2 regions of the Allobosea sp. ANAM02 genome follow, and region 1 is predicted to be linked to the other one. Evidence: riboswitches for the same ligand, from Rfam matches in the RefSeq annotation. Region 1 holds a riboswitch; the other holds the start of a gene.
The links. Region 1 has a riboswitch for cobalamin ahead of OCUBac02_RS21370 (CbtB domain-containing protein). Riboswitches for the same ligand answer to the same signal wherever they lie in the genome.
Positions count from the first base shown of each region.

Region 2: another riboswitch for cobalamin. It lies ahead of OCUBac02_RS16615 (ABC transporter substrate-binding protein); the one in region 1 lies ahead of OCUBac02_RS21370 (CbtB domain-containing protein).

Region 1 is NZ_AP022848.1:4,478,092-4,482,492, forward strand. It holds gene OCUBac02_RS21350 (TetR/AcrR family transcriptional regulator) at 1-532, opposite strand, end outside; gene OCUBac02_RS21355 (MgtC/SapB family protein) at 701-1,165, opposite strand; gene cobO (cob(I)yrinic acid a,c-diamide adenosyltransferase) at 1,262-1,870, opposite strand; gene cobU (bifunctional adenosylcobinamide kinase/adenosylcobinamide-phosphate guanylyltransferase) at 1,870-2,388, opposite strand; cobalamin riboswitch at 2,568-2,753, shown strand; gene OCUBac02_RS21370 (CbtB domain-containing protein) at 2,791-2,967, shown strand; gene OCUBac02_RS21375 (CbtA family protein) at 2,980-3,720, shown strand; gene OCUBac02_RS21380 (DUF1636 family protein) at 3,730-4,119, shown strand; gene cobW (cobalamin biosynthesis protein CobW) at 4,124-4,401, shown strand, end outside.
Region 2 is NZ_AP022848.1:3,457,777-3,462,177, reverse strand. It holds gene OCUBac02_RS16625 (M81 family metallopeptidase) at 1-25, shown strand, start outside; gene OCUBac02_RS16620 (mandelate racemase/muconate lactonizing enzyme family protein) at 37-1,215, shown strand; cobalamin riboswitch at 1,251-1,462, shown strand; gene OCUBac02_RS16615 (ABC transporter substrate-binding protein) at 1,675-2,712, shown strand; gene OCUBac02_RS16610 (FecCD family ABC transporter permease) at 2,709-3,752, shown strand; gene OCUBac02_RS16605 (ABC transporter ATP-binding protein) at 3,749-4,401, shown strand, end outside.

The sequences.
Region 1 (4,401 bases):
TCGGGCGGTCCGGCGAGAGCGGGCCGATCAGCGCCTCCATGAAGCCGCCGACGATCATCGCGGCGGCAGCATCGGGATCGACCGCGCGGAAGGCCCCCTGCCCTTCGCCCTCAACGACGAGCGCGCGAAAAATACCGGCGATCTCGCGGCGATAATCGAGCCGCGTCGCGTCGACGGCCGGGTCGGCGGGCTCGGCGATCATCGACCAGGCGAGGCGGCGATTGGCGAAGGCGCGGCGCGCAAAGGCTTCCACCGCGGCGGTCAGGCGCTCGGCGACGGGAGCGTCACTTGCAGCGATTTCACGTAGCACGGAAAGCTCACGCGACGAGACCGCCGCGACGATCTCAGCCATCAGCTCCGCCTTGGAGGCGAAATAGGAATAGACGCTGCCGGTCGAGACGCCGCTTGCGGCGGCGACCGCCGCAATCGAGGTCTCGTGGAAGCCGACCTCGGAGACGATGCCGCGCGCGGCGGCGAGGATCGCCTCGCGCTTGCCGGCCTTGCGGGGGTGCCTCGACTGCGTGCCGGCCATCGCTGATCTCGAAATTGAATTTGAATTCAGATTCAATTTGAAGACACAGTTGGCCGCCGTCAAGAGCTGGGATCGGAATGACCGGATTGGAGCACGGCAAGCCGTGGGCGAGATTGCCTCCGGCACGCTCCGGCGCCCCCTTGAGGCACCCTGCGGCGCCTCAGGTACTCACGAAGGCGGCGCCTCGCTGGAATTGGCCGTCCTGTCGCGACCGGCCCAGCGCTCGACGGAATGATCGATGGCGAGCAGGACGAGCGCAAGCAGCGTGGCCGACGCCACGATGGCATGATCGCCCAGCCCGGCGGCGCAGCCGAGCGCGGCAGTGACCCATATGGCCGCGGCGGTGGTCAGGCCCGTCGGCGTCGCATGGCCGCGACGCAGCACGATGACGCCGGCGCCCAGGAAACCGATCCCGGTCAGCAGGCCCTGGACGACGCGGCTGGCGGCATCGGCCTCATGTGGCCCGCTGAAGATCGTCGCCGCGGCGGCCGTACCCAGCCCGACCAGGCCGAAGGTGCGGATTCCGGCGGCACGCTGCCTGTTGGTCCGTTCCCAGCCCACGACGATGCCGGCGGCCATGCCGGCCAGCAGCCTGAGCAGCAGATCCAGCTCTCCCCAGAGAAAACCACTCATGGCCCACCCCCGAAAACGATGATCGAGGACATGAACGCGCGAACGCCGTTCGCGTTCGTTATGGGGCAAACGACCGGCAGCCGACGAGGAAGCGGCTTAAAACTCGATCCCCTGCTGCGCCTTCACGCCCGCCGCGAAATGGTGCTTCACCAGCGTCATCTCGGTGACGAGATCGGCCGCCTCGATCAGCTCGGGCTTGGCGTTGCGGCCGGTGACGACGACATGCAGGTCCGGCCGGCGGGCGGCTAGCGCCGCCACCACTTCGGCGAGCGGCAGATAGTCGTAGCGCAGGGCGATGTTGAGTTCGTCGAGCACGAGCAGCCTGATCTCCGGATCGGCCATCAACTCCCGGGCCTTGGCGAAGGCACGCTCGGCAGCGGCGATGTCGCGGGCCTTGTCCTGCGTTTCCCAGGTGAAGCCCTCGCCCATGCTGTGCCAGTTCACCTGGTCGCCGAAGGCTTCCAGCGCCTTGCGCTCGCCGGTCGACCAGGCGCCCTTGATGAACTGCACCACGCCGATGCGCCAGCCATGGCCGAGCGCACGCAGGATCAGGCCGAACGCCGCCGTCGACTTGCCCTTGCCGGGGCCGGTATTGACGATCAGCAGGCCCTTTTCGAGCGTCTTGGAGGCGACTTCGGCGTCCTGCACCGCCTTGCGCTTCTCCATCTTCGCCTTGTGGCGGGCGGCGTCGTCAGTGTCCGTCATCATTTCACTCGCATCGGCAATCCGGCGACCATGAAGACCACGCTGGCCGCACGCGCCGCAAGCACCTGATGCAGGCGTCCCGCCTCGTCGCGGAAGCGGCGGGCCAGCGCGTTCTCCGGCACGATGCCGAGCCCGACCTCGTTGCCGACCAGCACGAGCGGCGCGGAGACGCGCTCGCAGGCGGAGATCAGGCCCTCGCGGGCGGCGGCCGTGTCGCGCTCGGCCAGGATCAGGTTGGTCAGCCAGAGCGTCAGGCAATCGATCAGGATCGGCCGGCCGGCCGGCTGGGTGGCGATGGCCCCGGCCAGATCGATCGGCGCATCGACCGTCTGCCAGCCGGCCGGGCGGCGGGCGCGATGCTCGGCGATGCGCGCGCGCATCTCGTCGTCATAGGCCTGCGCCGTGGCGATATAGGTCCAGGGCGAAGGCCACGCCTCGATCAGCGCCTCGGCATGGCGGCTCTTGCCGGAACGGGCGCCGCCGAGGACGAGGGTGAGGTGGGGGATTTCGTTCGGCATCATATCCGCTGCGTTTCCTGAGCCCTCATCCTGAGGAGGCCGGAAGGGCCGTCTCGAAGGATGGTCCAGGAGGCTCGGGAGGCATCTGGAGCATCCTTCGAGACGCCGCTGACGCGGCTCCTCAGGATGAGGGCTCACGAAGAAGATCGCGCACTGCATTGCACAGCAACACGGCGATAGCTAATGATGATCGTGACGGTGCCTCCGCGAGGAGGTGAAAAGGGAACGCGGTGCGAGACCGCGGCTGCCCCCGCAACTGTAAGCGGATGTCCTTCGCCATCGGCCACTGGAGCGCTCGCTCCGGGAAGGCGGCGAGAGACGCGAAGTCCGCGAGCCAGGAGACCTGCCGTCGACCCGCAGAGATCCAACCGGCTGCCGGCGGGGCGGCCACGGAGAACGCTTATGAACACCGCTTCGGTTCCCACCCCCACACTCAGCGTTTCGGACCGCGTCAAGGCGGTCGCCGCCGCGCTCGTGATCGGCGTCGCGCTGATCTACACGACCGGCTTCGCGGCCTCGACCAATGTCCACAACGCCGCGCACGATACCCGTCACGGCCTCGCCTTTCCCTGCCACTGAGGGAAAGCATCCATGGTCACGCGTGTTCTCACGGTCAGCATCCTGGCCGGGCTTCTGGCTGGCTTGATCGTCGCCGCCCTGCAGCATGTCACCACCACACCTCTCATCCTCAAGGCCGAGACCTATGAGGCGGCGCTCGCGCTGAAGGCGCCGACGCTGGCCGGTTTCGACGACGAGGCGAAAATCATCCTGGCGCATGGACCGGCCGGCGAAGCGCCCGGCCACGACCATGCCGAGTGGAAGCCGCAGGACGGCCTCCAGCGCACGCTCTTCACCGGCGCGGTGACGATCGCGACCGCGATCGGCTTCGCGGGGCTGCTGCTCGCCGGGATGATCGCGGCCGGCGACAGCATCGACCAGCGCAGCGCGCTCGTCTGGGGCGCCTGCGGCTTCCTCGCGCTCGGGCTTGCGCCTGCGATGGGGCTGGCTCCCGAACTGCCGGGCGCAGCCTCGGCCGCGCTGGAGCAGCGCCAGCTCTGGTGGCTCTGGACGGCCGTCGCGACCGCGGCCGGGCTCTTCATGTTCCTGCGCTTCGAACAGCCCTGGCTCAAGCTCGTGGCCATCGTCCTGATCGTGCTGCCGCATGTCGTCGGCGCCCCGCACCCGGCCGCGCCGGAGAGCAAGGTGCCCGCCGAGGTCGCCGCGCATTTCGCAGCGCTCTCGCTCGGCATCCAGGCGGCGCTCTGGCTCGCCACCGCCTTCATGGTCGGCGTGCTATGGCCCTGGGCGAACCGCCGTTCCGCGGAAGCCTGAGGGCAAGCCATGTCCGAGGGCGACCTCACCATCCATGTCTGCACGGCCTGCCGCCGTGCCCGCGCCGATCTCCCGGAAGGCTATGACCAGCCGGGACTGGCGCTGGCCGAGCGTCTCGCTGAGCAGCTCAAAGCAAAAGGCAGCACGATCCCCGTGCTGCCCGTCGAGTGCCTCTGCGTCTGCAAGCGGCCCTGCACCATCGCGCTCAGCGCCGACGGCAAATGGACCTATCTGATCGGCGATCTCGACACCGACACCCATCTCGACGAGATCGTCGGCGCCGCGGAGGCCTATGCCGCCAGCGCCAACGGCATCGTTCCCTGGAAAGAGCGGCCCCAGTCCTTCCGCAAGGGCGTGGTCGCGCGCGTGCCGCCTTTGCCGGCGCGCCAGCAAGGATGACATCATGAACGCTCCGCAGACGACGAACCTGGGCAAGACGTCATTGAGCAAGACGCCCTGCACCATCATCACCGGCTTCCTCGGCGCCGGTAAGACGACGCTGGTGCGCCATCTCCTCGAGAACGCGCAGGGCAAGAAACTCGCCGTGCTCGTCAACGAGTTCGGCGATCTCGGCTTCGACGGCGAATTCCTGAAGGGCTGCGGCATTGCCGGCTGCAGCGACGAGGACGTGGTCGAATTGCCGAATGGCTGCATCTGCTGCACCGTCGCCGACGATTTCGT
Region 2 (4,401 bases), 1.0 Mb from region 1:
CCGCGCCACGATCTACGAACTGTGAGGAGAAGACCTGTGCCCAGGATCGAGGCCGTCGATTTCTTCTATCTCGCCATGCCCGTCGTCACCGATGAGGCCGATGGCAGCCAGGACGCGCTGCTGGTCAGGGTCGCCGCCGGCGGCCATGTCGGCTGGGGCGAATGCGAGGCGGCGCCGCTGCCCTCCATCGCCGCCTTCATCTGCCCGATGTCGCATGGCGTCTGCCGGCCGGTCGCCGATTCCGTCCTCGGCCAGACTCTGGAAAGCCCTGAGGACATCGCTCGCATCGCCGCGGCCGTCGCCTATAACTCGATGGACCTGCTTCAGGCGCCGCATACCTTCTCCGGCGTCGAGATGGCGCTCTGGGACATCCTCGGCAAGATGCGCTCCGAGCCGGTCTGGCGCCTGCTCGGCTACGCGAAAAGCCATCCCAAGACCCCCTATGCCTCGGTCCTGTTCGGCGACACGGCGCAGGAAACCCTAGAGCGCGCCCGCGATGCCCGCAGCCGCAGCTTCCGCGCCGCCAAGTTCGGCTGGGGGCCGATCGGCCGGGGCAGCGTCGAGGCCGATGCCGAGCATTTCGTCGCCGCTCGCGAGGGCTTGGGTCAGGACGGCATCCTGCTCGTCGATACCGGCCAGATCTTCATCGAGGATGTCGAGCGCGCCGCTGCCCGCCTGCCGGCGATGGAGAAGGCGAACGTGCTCTGGTTCGAAGAGCCTTTCCACGCCAGCGCGCTCGAAGCCTATGGCGCGCTTGCCAAACGCAGCCCCAAGGTCCGGCTGGCCGGCGGGGAGGGCGCTCATAACGAGTCGATGGCGCGGCAGCTCATCGACTATGGCGGCATCGGCTATGTCCAGATCGATTGTGGGCGCATCGGCGGCATCGGTCCGTCCAAAGCGGTAGCGGATTATGCCGTCGCGAGGGGCGTGACCTTCGTCAACCACACCTTCACCTCGCATCTCGCGCTCTCGGCCTCGCTCCAGCCTTATGCCGGTCTGGCTGAGCACAAAATCTGCGAATACCCGGCGATGCCGAAGCCGCTCGCGACCGCGATCTCCGCCAATCATCTGGAGCGCGACGCGAACGGGCAGGTCGCGGCGCCCGACGTCCCCGGTCTCGGCATCGCCGTCGCGACCACGGCGCTGCGCGGCTATCTTCAGGAGGTTGAGATCTCCGTCGGCGGCAAGCGGCTCTACGCTACGCCGAGCCTCTGACGCGATGTCCGCTTGACGCCGCGTTGCGCCCTTATAGGGTGTGCGCTGATCGAGGTTCTTCGGGTTGCTCCCGGAGCTAAGAGGGAATTCGGTGAGGCGCCACCCGCGCCAAAGCCGAGGCTGCCCCCGCAACTGTAAGCGGCGAGCTCTCTGTCCATCGTCCACTGGCGCTTTGCGCGCCGGGAAGGCCGGGCGGAAGCGGCATCGACCCGCGAGCCAGGAGACCTGCCCCGGTCGTCGAAGACGTCTTTCGGACGGGGTGTTCCGGAGCCTGTGTGTCGATGGCGGCCCCGTGCCGCTTGTCCGTCCCACATGCCCAAGCTGCCCCGGCCGTCATCTCGGGGAGCGATGAAGTCCATGTTCACGAAGTCCACCACACAGGCCGCTCGGGGCGGCTTGACGGCCGCCGGCCGCGCGCTCTATCAGAAATGCAACATTGTTACATTTCGGATGGTCTCGATGCCGGCTGCGCGCCCGTTCAATTCCCTGCTTCGCCTGTCTGCCGCCGCGCTGTTCGGCACTCTCGCCGCCGGCACGGCCACGGCGGCGCCCACGAAATATCCGCTGACGCTGGAGAATTGCCGCGAGACGATCACCTTCAACGCCGCGCCCAGGCGCGTCGTCGCGATCGGCCAGACGCAGACCGAAATCCTTTACGCGCTCGGCCTCGGCGACCGCGTCGTCGGCACGGCGGTCTGGTTCTCGCCGGTGGCCAAGCCCTATGAGGCGGTCAATGCCAAGGTGAAGCGCCTCGCCGACAATGATCCGAGCTTTGAGGCGGTGCTGGCGCAAGAGCCCGATCTCGTCACGGCGATGTTCGAATGGCATGTCGGGCCCAACGGCATCGTCGGCAAGCGCGACCAGTTCGCCAAGGTCAAGGTGCCGAGCTATGTCTCGCCGACCGATTGCGTCGGCAAGGATAATTCCGGGGCCGGCGACGGCGTGCGAACCCAGATGTTCACGATGGATCTGGTCTACCGCAACATCCGCGAATTCGGCGAAATCTTCGACGTCGCCGACCGGGCCGAGAAGCTTGTCGCCGAGCTCAAGGCGCGCGAGGACAAGGCGGTCGAGCAGGTCGCCAAGCTGAAGGCGCAGGACGTGCCGGTGGTCGTCTGGTTCTCCAGCAAGGACATCAAGGGCGACGGCTTCATGGCCGGCAAGAACGGCGTGCCCGCCTATATCCTGTCCAAGCTCGGTGCCCGCAACGTCATCTCGACCAACGAGGAATGGCCGCTGGTTGGCTGGGAGAGCATCGCGGCCGCCAATCCGGCCGTGATCGTCACCGTGAAGATGGACCGCCGCCGCTTCCCGGCCGACGATATCGAGAAGAAGCTGGACTTCCTGAAGACCGATCCGGTCGCCAGCAAGCTCGACGCCGTCAAGAACAACCGCGTCGTCATCATGGATGTCGGCGCGACCCGCGCCGGGCTCGACACGGTCGACGGCATCGAGATCTTGGCCAAGGCGATAGCCGGCTTCGGGATCTCGCGTTGAGCCACGCCGCCCACGGGCCGAACTGGCCGGCGCGGATCGGCATCGCACTGGCCTCGCTGCTGGCGCTGACGTTCTCGGTCGCGCTGGCGGTGACGATCGGCGAGATGCGCATCCCGCTGGATACGGCCCTGAAGGCGCTCGGCAACGGGCTGTTCGATCTCGACTTCCCCGTCAGCGCGATCCAGCAGGGCGTGATCTTCGATTATCGCCTGAGCCGCGCGCTGATGGCGGGGCTCTGCGGCGGCGCGCTCGCTTTGTCGGGTGCGATCCTGCAGGCGCTGCTGCGCAACCCGCTGGCCGAGCCCTATATCCTCGGCATCTCGGCCGGCGCCTCGACCGGCGCGGTAGCGGTGCTGATCCTCGGCATCAGCATCGGCGGCGCGGTGCTCTCGGTCTCGGCCGGCGCCTTCATCGGCTCCTGCGCCGCGCTCGTCGTCGTCGCCATGCTGGCGGCTGGGGCGGGCGGGGCAAGCGACCGTGTCATACTCGCCGGCGTAGCCACCTCGCAGCTCTTCAACGCGGCAACCGCGACGATCGTCACGACGCTCGCCAGCGCCGAGCAGGCGCGCGGCGTCATGTTCTGGCTGCTCGGCAATTTCGGCGGCGTGCGCTGGCCCGACATCTGGATGGCGGCGCCGGTCGCCTTCATCGGCTTCGCCATCTGTATGCTTCACGCCAAGGCGCTCGATGCCTTCGCCTTCGGCGTCGATGCCGCGGCCTCGCTCGGCGTCGCCGTCACGCGCGTCAAGGTCGTGCTGTTCGCAACGACGGCCGTGATGACGGCGGTGATGGTCTCGATCGTCGGCACGGTCGGCTTCGTCGGATTGATCATTCCCCATGCCGCGCGCTTCCTCGTCGGCTCCGGCCATGCCCGCCTGCTGCCGGCCTGCCTCGTCGTCGGCGCGATCTTCATGATCCTTGCCGACATCCTCTCCCGCATCCTGATACCCCAGCAGATACTGCCGATCGGCGTGGTGACGGCGCTGTTCGGCGCGCCGGTCTTCGCATTGATTCTCTATCGTGCCCGGAGGCCGGCATGACGCTCGCGACCCGCGAGATCCGCTGGGGTGCCGGCGGCCGGATGATCGTCGACGGCGTGACGCTGGAGGCCGCGCCCGGCCGGGTGCTCGGCCTGATCGGCCCGAACGGCTCCGGCAAGTCGAGCCTGCTCCGGTTGCTCTGCCGCCTGCGCAATGTCGCAAGCGGCGTCGTCACGCTCGACGGGAACGACATCGCCGCCGTGCCGCGCCGCGAGCTCGCGCGGCGTCTCGCCTTCGTCGAGCAGCAGGCCACGACCGAGATCCAGCTCTCCGTCTGCGATGTCGTCCGCCTCGGCCGCACGCCGCATCGCGCCGCGCTCGCCTCCTGGAATGAGGCCGACGAAGCGGCGGTCAACGAGGCGCTGGCGCGGGTCGGGCTCACGGAGCGCCACGATCAGTGCTGGCACACGCTCTCGGGCGGCGAGCGCCAGCGCGTCCATATCGCCCGCGCGCTCGCGCAGGAGCCGAGCGAGCTGATCCTCGACGAACCGACCAATCACCTCGATATCCAGCACCAGCTCTCGATCCTGAGCCTGGTCCGGCGCCTCGGCATCACCTGCATCATGGCGCTGCACGATCTCAACCTCGCCGCCATGTTTTGCGACGAGATCGCCTTGTTGCACGAGGGCCGCCTTCAGGCGGCGGGCGC